Regions from separate parts of the Mesorhizobium sp. B2-3-2 genome, predicted to be linked through region 3. Evidence: predicted binding sites of a transcription regulator. Region 3 holds the regulator's gene; each other region holds the start of a gene.
The links. The regulator LexA, encoded in region 3, represses DNA repair genes until DNA is damaged. The targets are predictions, from matches to a motif close to TGTTCNNNNTGTGTTCNG.

Region 1: a site for LexA is predicted at 1,485-1,502, ahead of recA (recombinase RecA). Genes of this name have one in related genera too.
Region 2: a site for LexA is predicted at 1,824-1,841, ahead of FJ964_RS26100 (UvrD-helicase domain-containing protein). Genes of this name have one in related genera too.

Annotation. Positions count from the first base shown of each region.
Region 1 is NZ_VFWA01000001.1:550,916-554,193, reverse strand. It holds gene FJ964_RS02815 (pseudouridine-5'-phosphate glycosidase) at 1-257, opposite strand, end outside; gene FJ964_RS02810 (carbohydrate kinase family protein) at 334-1,278, opposite strand; gene recA (recombinase RecA) at 1,560-2,657, shown strand; gene alaS (alanine--tRNA ligase) at 2,964-3,278, shown strand, end outside.
Region 2 is NZ_VFWA01000016.1:124,560-127,837, forward strand. It holds gene FJ964_RS26100 (UvrD-helicase domain-containing protein) at 1-1,783, opposite strand, end outside; gene FJ964_RS26105 (glucose/quinate/shikimate family membrane-bound PQQ-dependent dehydrogenase) at 1,966-3,278, shown strand, end outside.
Region 3 is NZ_VFWA01000001.1:196,751-200,028, forward strand. It holds gene FJ964_RS00935 (ComEC/Rec2 family competence protein) at 1-1,565, shown strand, start outside; gene lexA (transcriptional repressor LexA) at 1,559-2,299, opposite strand; gene FJ964_RS00945 (TetR/AcrR family transcriptional regulator) at 2,765-3,278, shown strand, end outside.

The sequences.
Region 1 (3,278 bases), 350 kb from region 3:
GTCATGGCGAGCGATTCGCGTTCTCCGTCGGAGAGGCCGATCTTGATGCGGCCTGCCACCACGGCGATCGTCGCCGGCACCCCGCCGCCATCCCCAATGATCTTTTCCACGTCGGCCGCCATGGCGCCATTATCGGGGTAGGGCATGCCATGCGTGATGATCGTGCTTTCCAGCGCCACCACGGGCTTCCCGGCGGCCAAGGCTTGCGCCACCGGCGCGTGGACATCGATGAAGGGGCGGGCGGTCTCTGGGGTCATCTGGATCTCCAATCCGGAGTGCGGCGCATCCTTCCGGGCGCTTGAGCGGCACGGCGGCACCATGAACTGGCCGGTCTCATGCCATCTCCTGCTCATCGGGCACAAGAGCCAGCGCTTGCGCGAAGGTCGCCGTGGTGAAATCGGGAACGGCGCCAGCGCTTTCGATGGCCAGCGTCGCGGCGGCGACGCCCTCGCGCAGCGCCGCACGCAAGGGCATGTCGCGCAGCAAGGCGGCGACCGTCGCGCCGGCAAGCGCATCGCCGGCGCCGGTGACGTCCACGATTTTTCTTGGAGGGGGCGGGACGACGGCAAAGCTGCCGTCGCGGTCGAAACCGAGCACCGGGCTGCCGCCCGCGGTGACCACCGCGCTGTCGAGACCGGCGCTTCTCAGCCCGTCGACGATAATCTTCTGAGAGGCGGCATCGTCAAGCCCGGCAAGCGCCACCGCTTCGCGCCTGTTCATGAAGGCGACGGCCAGGCCGCCGAGCACTGGTTTCAAGCGCACGACCTTGGCCGGTGAAATGGCAATGGCGAAGACGGGCTTGCCGGCCGCAAGCGATGCCAGCCGCTCCAGAGCCGCCGATGGCAGATTGGCGTCGCACAGGACGGCATCGGCGGCGGCGATCTCCTCGCGGACCCTGGAGCGGCGGATCTGTTTGGCAAACGCCAGCTCATAGAGCGCCATGTCGGCAAAGCCGACGAGCAATTCGCCCTCGCGGTCGATCAGCGCCGTATAGCTCGGCGTCGTGCGGTCGAGGAACACCGCGGACAAGTCCGCAATGCCTGCTTCGGCGATGGCGCGCGAAACCGTGTCGGCGGCGGCATCGCCGCCGCGCACCGACAGCAGCGAGCCCGAGACGCCTCGCCGCACCGCGCTGCGCAACGCGTTGAAGACGCCGCCGCCGACATCCTCGCGCATCGTGCCCGGGTTGGAGGCAGCCGGCACATAAGCGCCGGATACCTGGCCGCGCCTGTCGATATGGGCGCCGCCCACCGCCAGGACTCTTGGAGATTTCACCATGCGCCGATATGACCTTTGTTGGCGCTCACGCACAAGCGCCATGCCGTGCGACGGAGCTTCGCAGGCAACGGCCGGCGATTCGTGAGGCCGGCACGGCGAACCAGCCTGGCCTAATGTTCGGCCATGCTGGAGCCGAATCCTGAGACAAAAAAAGAACAAATCAGGATGTTGCTTATTTTTCAAATGCTTGATCCCCCTTGCCAAATGAGAACAAAAAAGGTACAAATAACCAAGGATTACGGATTGTCCGGCCTTCATTGACGACTACGGGGTGATGTATCATGGCTCAGAACAGCTTGCGGCTTGTAGAGGATAAGGCAGTGGACAAATCAAAGGCTCTGGATGCGGCGCTGTCGCAAATCGAGCGAGCTTTCGGCAAGGGCTCGATCATGCGGCTCGGCGCGAACGAGCAGGTTGTCGAGATCGAAACCGTGCCGACCGGCTCGCTCGGTCTCGACATCGCGCTTGGCGTCGGCGGCTTGCCGCGCGGCCGCATCATCGAGATCTACGGGCCGGAAAGCTCGGGCAAGACGACGCTGGCGCTGCACACGGTGGCGGAAGCCCAGAAGAAGGGCGGCATCTGCGCCTTCGTCGATGCCGAGCACGCGCTCGATCCGGTCTATGCCCGCAAGCTCGGCGTCGATCTCGAAAACCTCCTGATCTCGCAGCCTGACACTGGCGAGCAGGCGCTTGAAATCTGCGATACGCTGGTGCGCTCCGGCGCCATCGATGTGCTGGTGGTCGATTCGGTCGCGGCACTGACGCCACGCGCCGAAATCGAGGGCGAGATGGGCGATTCGCTGCCCGGCCTGCAGGCCCGCCTGATGAGCCAGGCGCTGCGCAAGCTGACCGCCTCGATCTCGCGCTCCAACACCATGGTCATCTTCATCAACCAGATCCGCATGAAGATCGGCGTCATGTTCGGCTCGCCCGAAACCACCACCGGCGGCAATGCGCTCAAATTCTACGCCTCGGTGCGTCTCGATATCCGCCGCATCGGCTCGGTCAAGGACCGCGACGAGGTCGTCGGCAACCAGACGCGCGTCAAGGTGGTCAAGAACAAGCTGGCGCCGCCCTTCAAGGTGGTCGAGTTCGACATCATGTACGGCGAAGGCGTGTCAAAGACCGGCGAGCTGGTCGATCTCGGGGTGAAGGCCGGCGTGGTCGAGAAGTCGGGCGCCTGGTTCTCCTACAATTCGCAGCGTCTCGGCCAGGGCCGCGAGAACGCGAAGCTGTTCCTGCGCGACAATCCCGATACGGCGCGCGAGATCGAACTTGCGCTCAGGCAGAACGCCGGACTGATCGCCGAAAAATTCCTCGAGAATGGCGGCTCCGAAGGTGGTGACGATGGGTTCGAGGACGAAGCCGGCGCGATGTAGGCGTTCGCCGGCGTAATCCAAGCGTTCGCCGGCGCGATCTGGCATTCGGTTTACGGCCCGAGTTCGGCCATAATCCAGGTTCATCAACTTGAGCTTATGTAATCGAGTTCTGTAGTATTGCGTTTCGAACCGCCGGCCCCGTGCCGGCGGTTTGCGTTTTGAGCGGCTGGTGAACCGCGAATTGACCAGCTTGCGTGTTTCTGGACAGGGTGCCAAGCGGCGGCTAAAAGGCCAGCTCCATCTTCTAAAGCGCAGAGCCCATTTTCCGCCGGTCCGGCCGGCGGCTCTCTCGAAAAGGCAGCATTCATGAGTGGCGTGAACGAGATCCGGTCGACATTTCTCGACTATTTCCGCAAGGAGGGTCACGAGGTCGTGGCGTCGAGCCCACTTGTGCCGCGCAACGATCCGACTCTGATGTTCACCAATGCCGGCATGGTGCAGTTCAAGAACGTCTTCACCGGCCTGGAGAAGCGGCCCTATTCGCGTGCCACGACCGCCCAGAAAAGCGTTCGCGCCGGCGGCAAGCACAACGACCTCGACAATGTCGGCTACACCGCGCGCCACCTGACCTTCTTCGAGATGCTCGGCAATTTCTCCTTCGGCGACTATTTCAAGGAGCGC
Region 2 (3,278 bases), on a different contig from region 3:
GCCGGCCGGGCGCCTCGACCGAACGGTCGTTCTTCCACATGTCGGTGTAGCCGCTCTCTTCCAGGATGGTCTCGGCGAGTTCTGTGTGCGGCGTGGTTTCCAGCGCCTTCTGCCAGCGTTCGAAATTGGCCGCGACCTCGCGCAATGCGGCGCGCGGCTTGGGCTTCAACTCGTCGCTCTCGGCGAGCTTGCCGGCGGCTTCCAGCATCGGCACGCGCAGCGCCCGCGCCGTGTCGTGGATCTGACGGATGGTGGTTTCGCCGAGGCCGCGCTTGGGTACATTGACGATCCGCTCGAAGGCGAGATCGTCGGCGCCTTGCGCGACGACGCGGAAGAAGGCAAGCGCGTCACGGATCTCCATGCGCTCATAGAAGCGCGGGCCGCCGATGACGCGGTAGTTGAGGCCGAGCGTAACGAAACGGTCCTCGAATTCGCGCATCTGGAAGGAGGCGCGCACCAGGATGGCCATGTCGTTGAGATTGTGCTTCTGGCGCTGATAGGCCTCGATGGTTTCGCCGACGGCGCGCGCTTCCTCCTCGGAATCCCAGGCGGCGTGGACGTTGACCTTGCCGTCCTCGGGATCGTCGCGATCGGTGAACAGCGTCTTGCCGAAGCGGCCCTCATTGTGGGCGATGAGGTGCGAAGCGGCGCCGAGGATATGCGCGGTGGAACGATAATTGCGCTCCAGCCGGATGATGGTGGCGCCCGGAAAATCCTTGTCGAAGCGCAGGATGTTGTCGACCTCCGCGCCGCGCCAGCCATAGATCGACTGGTCGTCGTCGCCGACGCAGCAGATGTTGACTTTGTTTTCGCTCACGGGCTGTTCCGCGCCTGCCGGCGCGGGCCCTCCGCGCGGGCCTCGCACAGACTCGGACGCCCGGTCGGGCTTGCGGCCTTCGACCGATCGCAGATCGGTCGATGTTAACGTCGACGAACGCCCAGCGTGCGGCCGCTGCGCCAGCAAGCGCAGCCACATGTATTGCGCGGTGTTGGTGTCCTGGTACTCGTCGACGAGGATGTATCTGAACCGCTTGTGATACTCCTTCAGCACGTCCGGATTGGCGCGGAAGATGCGGATCGGGTGGCAGAGCAGATCGCCGAAATCGCAGGCGTTCAGCGTCTGCAGGCGCTCCTGATAGGCCCTGTAGAGCTCGCGGCCCTTGCCGTTGGCGAAACTGCGCGCATCGCCCTCGGCGATATCGGCCGGGCCTTGTCCCTTGTTTTTCCAGCCGTCGATCATCTGCGCGAACTGCTTGGCCGGCCAGCGCTTGTCGTCGAGGCCCTCGGCCTGGATCAATTGCTTGATCAGCCGCACGACGTCGTCGGTGTCGAGAATGGTGAAGTCAGATTTCAGCCCGGCAAGCTCGGCGTGCCTGCGCAGGAGCTTGACGCCGATCGAGTGGAAGGTGCCGAGCCAGGGCATGCCCTCGACATTGCCTTCGCCGATCAGGATGCCTATGCGCTGCTTCATCTCGCGCGCGGCCTTGTTGGTGAAGGTCACGGCCAGGATCTGCGAGGGGAAGGCTTTTCCGGTCGCCAGGATGTGGGCGATGCGGGTGGTCAAGACGCGCGTCTTCCCGGTGCCGGCACCGGCCAGCACCAGAACCGGCCCTTCGGTGGTTTCCACCGCCAGCCGCTGCTCGGGGTTCAATCCCTTGAGATAGTCGGGCGCGTTGTTGTGGCCGCTGCGGGCAGCCATGGCGCGCGCGGCGATACCCGACGGGGCGGTAGGCCGCGCATCGGGTTCATCGAAAAAGGGCATGTCTTCGGAAAAGCCGGACATCGCCCCCGAATGTAGTGATTCGGTGAAGAAAGACCAGAACTGTCTACGTTTTGTTCCACCCCTGATTGTTCCCGGCCTGCTTGACAGGCAGGGCGGGTGGGAGAAAGCTGGGCAAAGGGCAGGGAGGGGATCCTGTTGCCCATAGCCGCCTCGAGGCGCGCAACAGTCGAAGGAGTATCATCTTGGCTGTCACCATCACCTCCCTCATTCTCCTCCTCATCGGCCTCGCGCTTGGCGCCGGCGGCATCTGGTTGGCTTCACTGGGAGGTAGCTGGTACTACATCATATCAGGCATCGCCTTCCTCATCGCCGCATGGCTGCTCTACCGGCGCAGATCCACCGCGCTCTGGCTCTACGCCGCGATCGTGCTGGGCACGCTTGCCTGGGCGGTCTGGGAAATCGGCTTCGACTGGTGGGAACTCGGGCCGCGCGGCGGCATCATCGTGCTCGTCGCGTTGTGGCTGCTGACGCCGTGGGCGAGGCGGGGCCTTGTTGGTCCCGATGGCCGCGCGCCGCTCATTCTCGCGGTGTTGGCGTCGCTGGCGGTCGCCGGCTATTCAATGACGACCGATCCCAAGGGTATTGCCGGCAATCTCAACACCGACAAGGTGACCCCGGCGGCCGATCTCGGCGGCGACGTACCTGCCGGCGAATGGCACTTCTACGGCCGCACGCCCTATGGCCAGCGCTATTCGCCGCTCGACCAGATCACGCCGGAGAATGTCGCCAACCTGCAGCCGGCCTGGACTTATCGCACCGGCGACGTGAAGGGTCCTGACGATGTCGGCGAGACCACCTATCAAGTGACGCCGCTGAAGATCGCCGATACGCTCTACATCTGCACGCCGCACAATTTCGCCATCGCCATCGACGCCGCCACGGGCAAGGAGAAGTGGCGCTACGATCCCCAGGTCAAGCTCGACAAGGACCGCCAGCACCAGACCTGCCGCGGCGTCTCCTATTACGCCGACGCCAAGATCGGTGCCGGGCAGCCTTGCGCCGCGCGTGTCTACCTGCCGACTTCGGATGCGCGGCTGATCGCGCTCGACGCCGCCAACGGTCAGGTCTGTCCGTTTTTTGCCGAAGGCGGCACGCTGAACCTTCTGACCGGCATGCCTTATCCCAAGTCCGGCTATTACTATTCGACCTCGGCGCCGCTGATATCGGGCGGCAAGATCATCGTCGGCGGCGCGGTCAACGACAATTATTCCACGCAGGAGCCCTCCGGCGTCATCCGCGCCTTCGATGCCTCCACGGGCGCGCTGATCTGGAACTGGGATTCCGGCAATCCCGACCAGACCACGCCGCTCGCGGCAGGCCAGACCTACACCGCCAATTCGCCCAACATGTGGTCGACGCCGAGTGCCGACGAAAAGCTCGGCCTGCTCTACATACCGCTCGGCAACCAGACGCCGGACCAGCTCGGCGCCGGCCGCAGCGCCAATGTCGAGAAATTCTCCTCCTCGATCACCGCGCTCGACCTCAATACGGGGCA
Region 3 (3,278 bases):
CCGACCATATCAGGGACAGCATCGGCGGCGCCGAGGGCGAGATCGCCGCGGCGCTGATCGTGGGCGTGCGCGCCGGGATTCCCGACGAAATCAACGAAGCGATGCGACGCACCGGCATCTACCACATCATCTCCATTTCCGGGCTGCACATGGCGCTGGTCGCCGGCACCGTCATGGGGCTGCTGCGTGGTGGCTTCGCGCTGTTCCCGAACTTTTCCTCCCGCCGGCCGGTCAAGAAATACGCGGCCGCGGCGGCACTTTTCTCGATCGCCGCCTATCTCGTCATTTCGGGCGTCGTCGTTGCCGCCGAACGCAGCTTCATCATGCTGGCGGTGATGCTGATCGCCGTCCTGTTCGATCGGGCGGCACTCACCATGCGCAATCTGGCTATTTCGGCGATCGCCGTCATCGTGGTGTCGCCGCACGAGGTGGTAGGGCCGAGCTTCCAAATGTCGTTCGCCGCCACCGCGGCCCTGGTCGGCGCCTATGCCGGCTGGTCGGATCGCAAAGCCGACAAAGCGCGGACCCCGCCGCCGCAACGGACCTTGCCTGGCCTCCTGACGCGAAAATTGCTGCTGGCGACAGGTGGGCTGGCGATGACCTCGATCATCGCGGGAAGCGCCACGGCGCTTTTCGCCATCTGGCATTTCCAGCGCGTTTCACCACTCAGCCTGTTCGCCAATCTTGCAGTCATGCCGATCGTTTCCGTCGTGATGTTCCTTGCGGTTGCCAGCGCGCTGCTGATGCCGTTCGAGTTCGATGGACCATCCCTTTATCTGATGGGCAAGGGACTGACCATGATGATCGCCATATCGGGATGGATCTCGCAACGCTCGCCGGTCGACGCGGTCGGGTTGATTTCGCAGCAATCCGTCCTTCTGGTCGCGATCGCCCTGGTCATCGCGACGATGGCCACGACATGGCTGCGGCTGGCGGCACTTCCCTTCGCGCTCGCCGGCCTGTTGACCGTTTCGGACACGCGCACGCCGGACGTGCTGATTTCGGAGGATGCCCGCCTGGTGGCGCTGCCGATCGGCGGCGGCGAGCTCGCGATCAACCGGGCGCGCCCGAACGAATTCACCGTCGACAACTGGAAACGCGCGCTGAAATCCGAAACCATAGTTGCGCCGGAGCTGTTCGACAGCGGAGACCGACAGTTCGACATCTTCGATCCTGCGCAACTTCCGGCGGGAGCGCCTTTCTATTGCTTCACCGGCCTGTGCATGGCCCGGCATCCCTCCGGGGCGATCATCGCGCAGGTGGAGGATCGCAAGGATGCCTGGAGGGCCTGCGCCTATGCGGATCTGATCGTCATCGACGACCCCCGGGGCTACGACCCCTGCCACAATCCGCTGGTTCTCGTCATCACCAAGCGGCAGCTCGCTCGGAACGGAAGTGCCGCCGTCTTCTTCGACCAGCAATCGGCGACGGCACCGGCCCAGGCCAGCTTTGCCGTCGACAGGCCATATCGCCCCTGGCACGAACAGCGAAAATTCTCGCGCGAGGCACGGGGACTGCCGCCCTACCGCAAACCCGAAAAGCCCAACGCCGAACCCGCTCAGTAGCGCCTGATCAGTCCGACCAGCTTGCCTTGCACCTTGACCCTGTCCGGTCCGAAAATACGTGTTTCATAAGCCGGATTGGCAGCCTCGAGCGCAATCGAGGCGCCCTTGCGACGGAAGCGCTTCAGCGTCGCTTCCTCCTCGTCGACCAGGGCCACGACAATCTCGCCGGGACTTGCGGTGTCGGCGTTGCGGATGATGACCGTATCGCCGTCGAAGATGCCGGCCTCGATCATCGAATCGCCCTTGACCTCCAGCGCATAATGCTCGCCGCCCATGATCATGTCCGGCGGCACCGAGATGGAATGCGTCTGATGCTGGATAGCGTCGATCGGCACGCCGGCCGCGATACGGCCCATGACCGGGATCGAAACCGCTGAAACCGCGTCGTCGTCATTGCCGGCGGCGGGCAGGCGCGAGGGCGCCGCCGGCTTGATCTGCCTGTTAAGGCCGCCCTGTCCAAGGCTGCCCTGGATGACGCTCGGAGAGAACTTCTTTGCCGCGTTAAGACCCGGCGCGATCGAATCCGGCAGGCGCAGCACCTCCAGCGCGCGCGCCCGGTTCGGCAGGCGGCGAATGAAGCCGCGCTCCTCCAAAGCCGTGATCAGCCGATGAATTCCCGACTTGGAGGCGAGGTCCAGCGCTTCCTTCATCTCGTCGAAGGACGGCGGAATGCCGCTTTCCTTCAGCCGTTCATGGATGAACATCAAGAGTTCATGTTGCTTGCGCGTGAGCATGGCGGCCCCCAAAGGCATTGCACGAAGGGTCTGGAACCAGAATCAGAAAACAAACCCAGAACAAACACTATCTGTTCCAGTTGTGTTCCGCAACCATTTAAAGTTTAATGAATTTGTTAAGGCGGCGGAAACGAAAGGCCCTCCCGCAGCCAGCATCCTGCCAGCGCGGTCTGTCGTCAATGCGCTCTCAGCCTCTTTGAAACTATTTTGGTTAATGGCCTGTGGCCCGGCCGATCTCCACTCTTGGTACAAGCCTGCAAACCGTGTGGCCGGCAGGTGCCGGCTGCCTTTTGGGGCGGATCAAAATCTCCGCGGCTCGTGAACGAAACGAAACCAAAAAGCCAACTTCCTGCCGGAAAGCGGCCAGGCATCACCGAATGCGACGGGCTGCGTTCGTTCGCTCCTTGCTTCCGGCTCGCTTGACTAAACCGTATAACAATGTACGGTTTTCGAAGAGGGACACCAATGACCACGCCGAAGCAGGCCGCGCGACGTGAACGGATAGAGGAGGCCGCCTATGCGGTGCTCCGGGAAACCGGCTACAAAAGCGCCTCCCTGCTTGCCATCGCCAAGCGGGCATCGGCCTCGAACGAAACCCTCTACAACTGGTACGGCAACAAGCAGGTCCTGTTTCGATCCCTGATCGAAGCCAATGCGGGAGAAGCAAGGAAGCTGCTGGAGGACGCCCTTCGCCAGGCGCGCGATCCTCTCGAAACCCTGAACTTGCTCGGGCCAGTCCTGCTGACCCTTGTGACGGGCGACAAGGCGGTGGCGCTCAATCGCGCCGCAGCCGGCGACGTCAACGATACAGGCACGCTTGGCCAGTCGATCGCGCAATTCGGCCGCAATACCATAATGCCGCTTGTTGGCGACCTGCTTCGAACCGCAAGTCGGGTCGGCCTGATCGCCTGTGACGATCCTGCCGAAGCCGCCGACATCTACGTCCGGCTTTTGATCGGCGATCTCCAGGTTCGCCGGA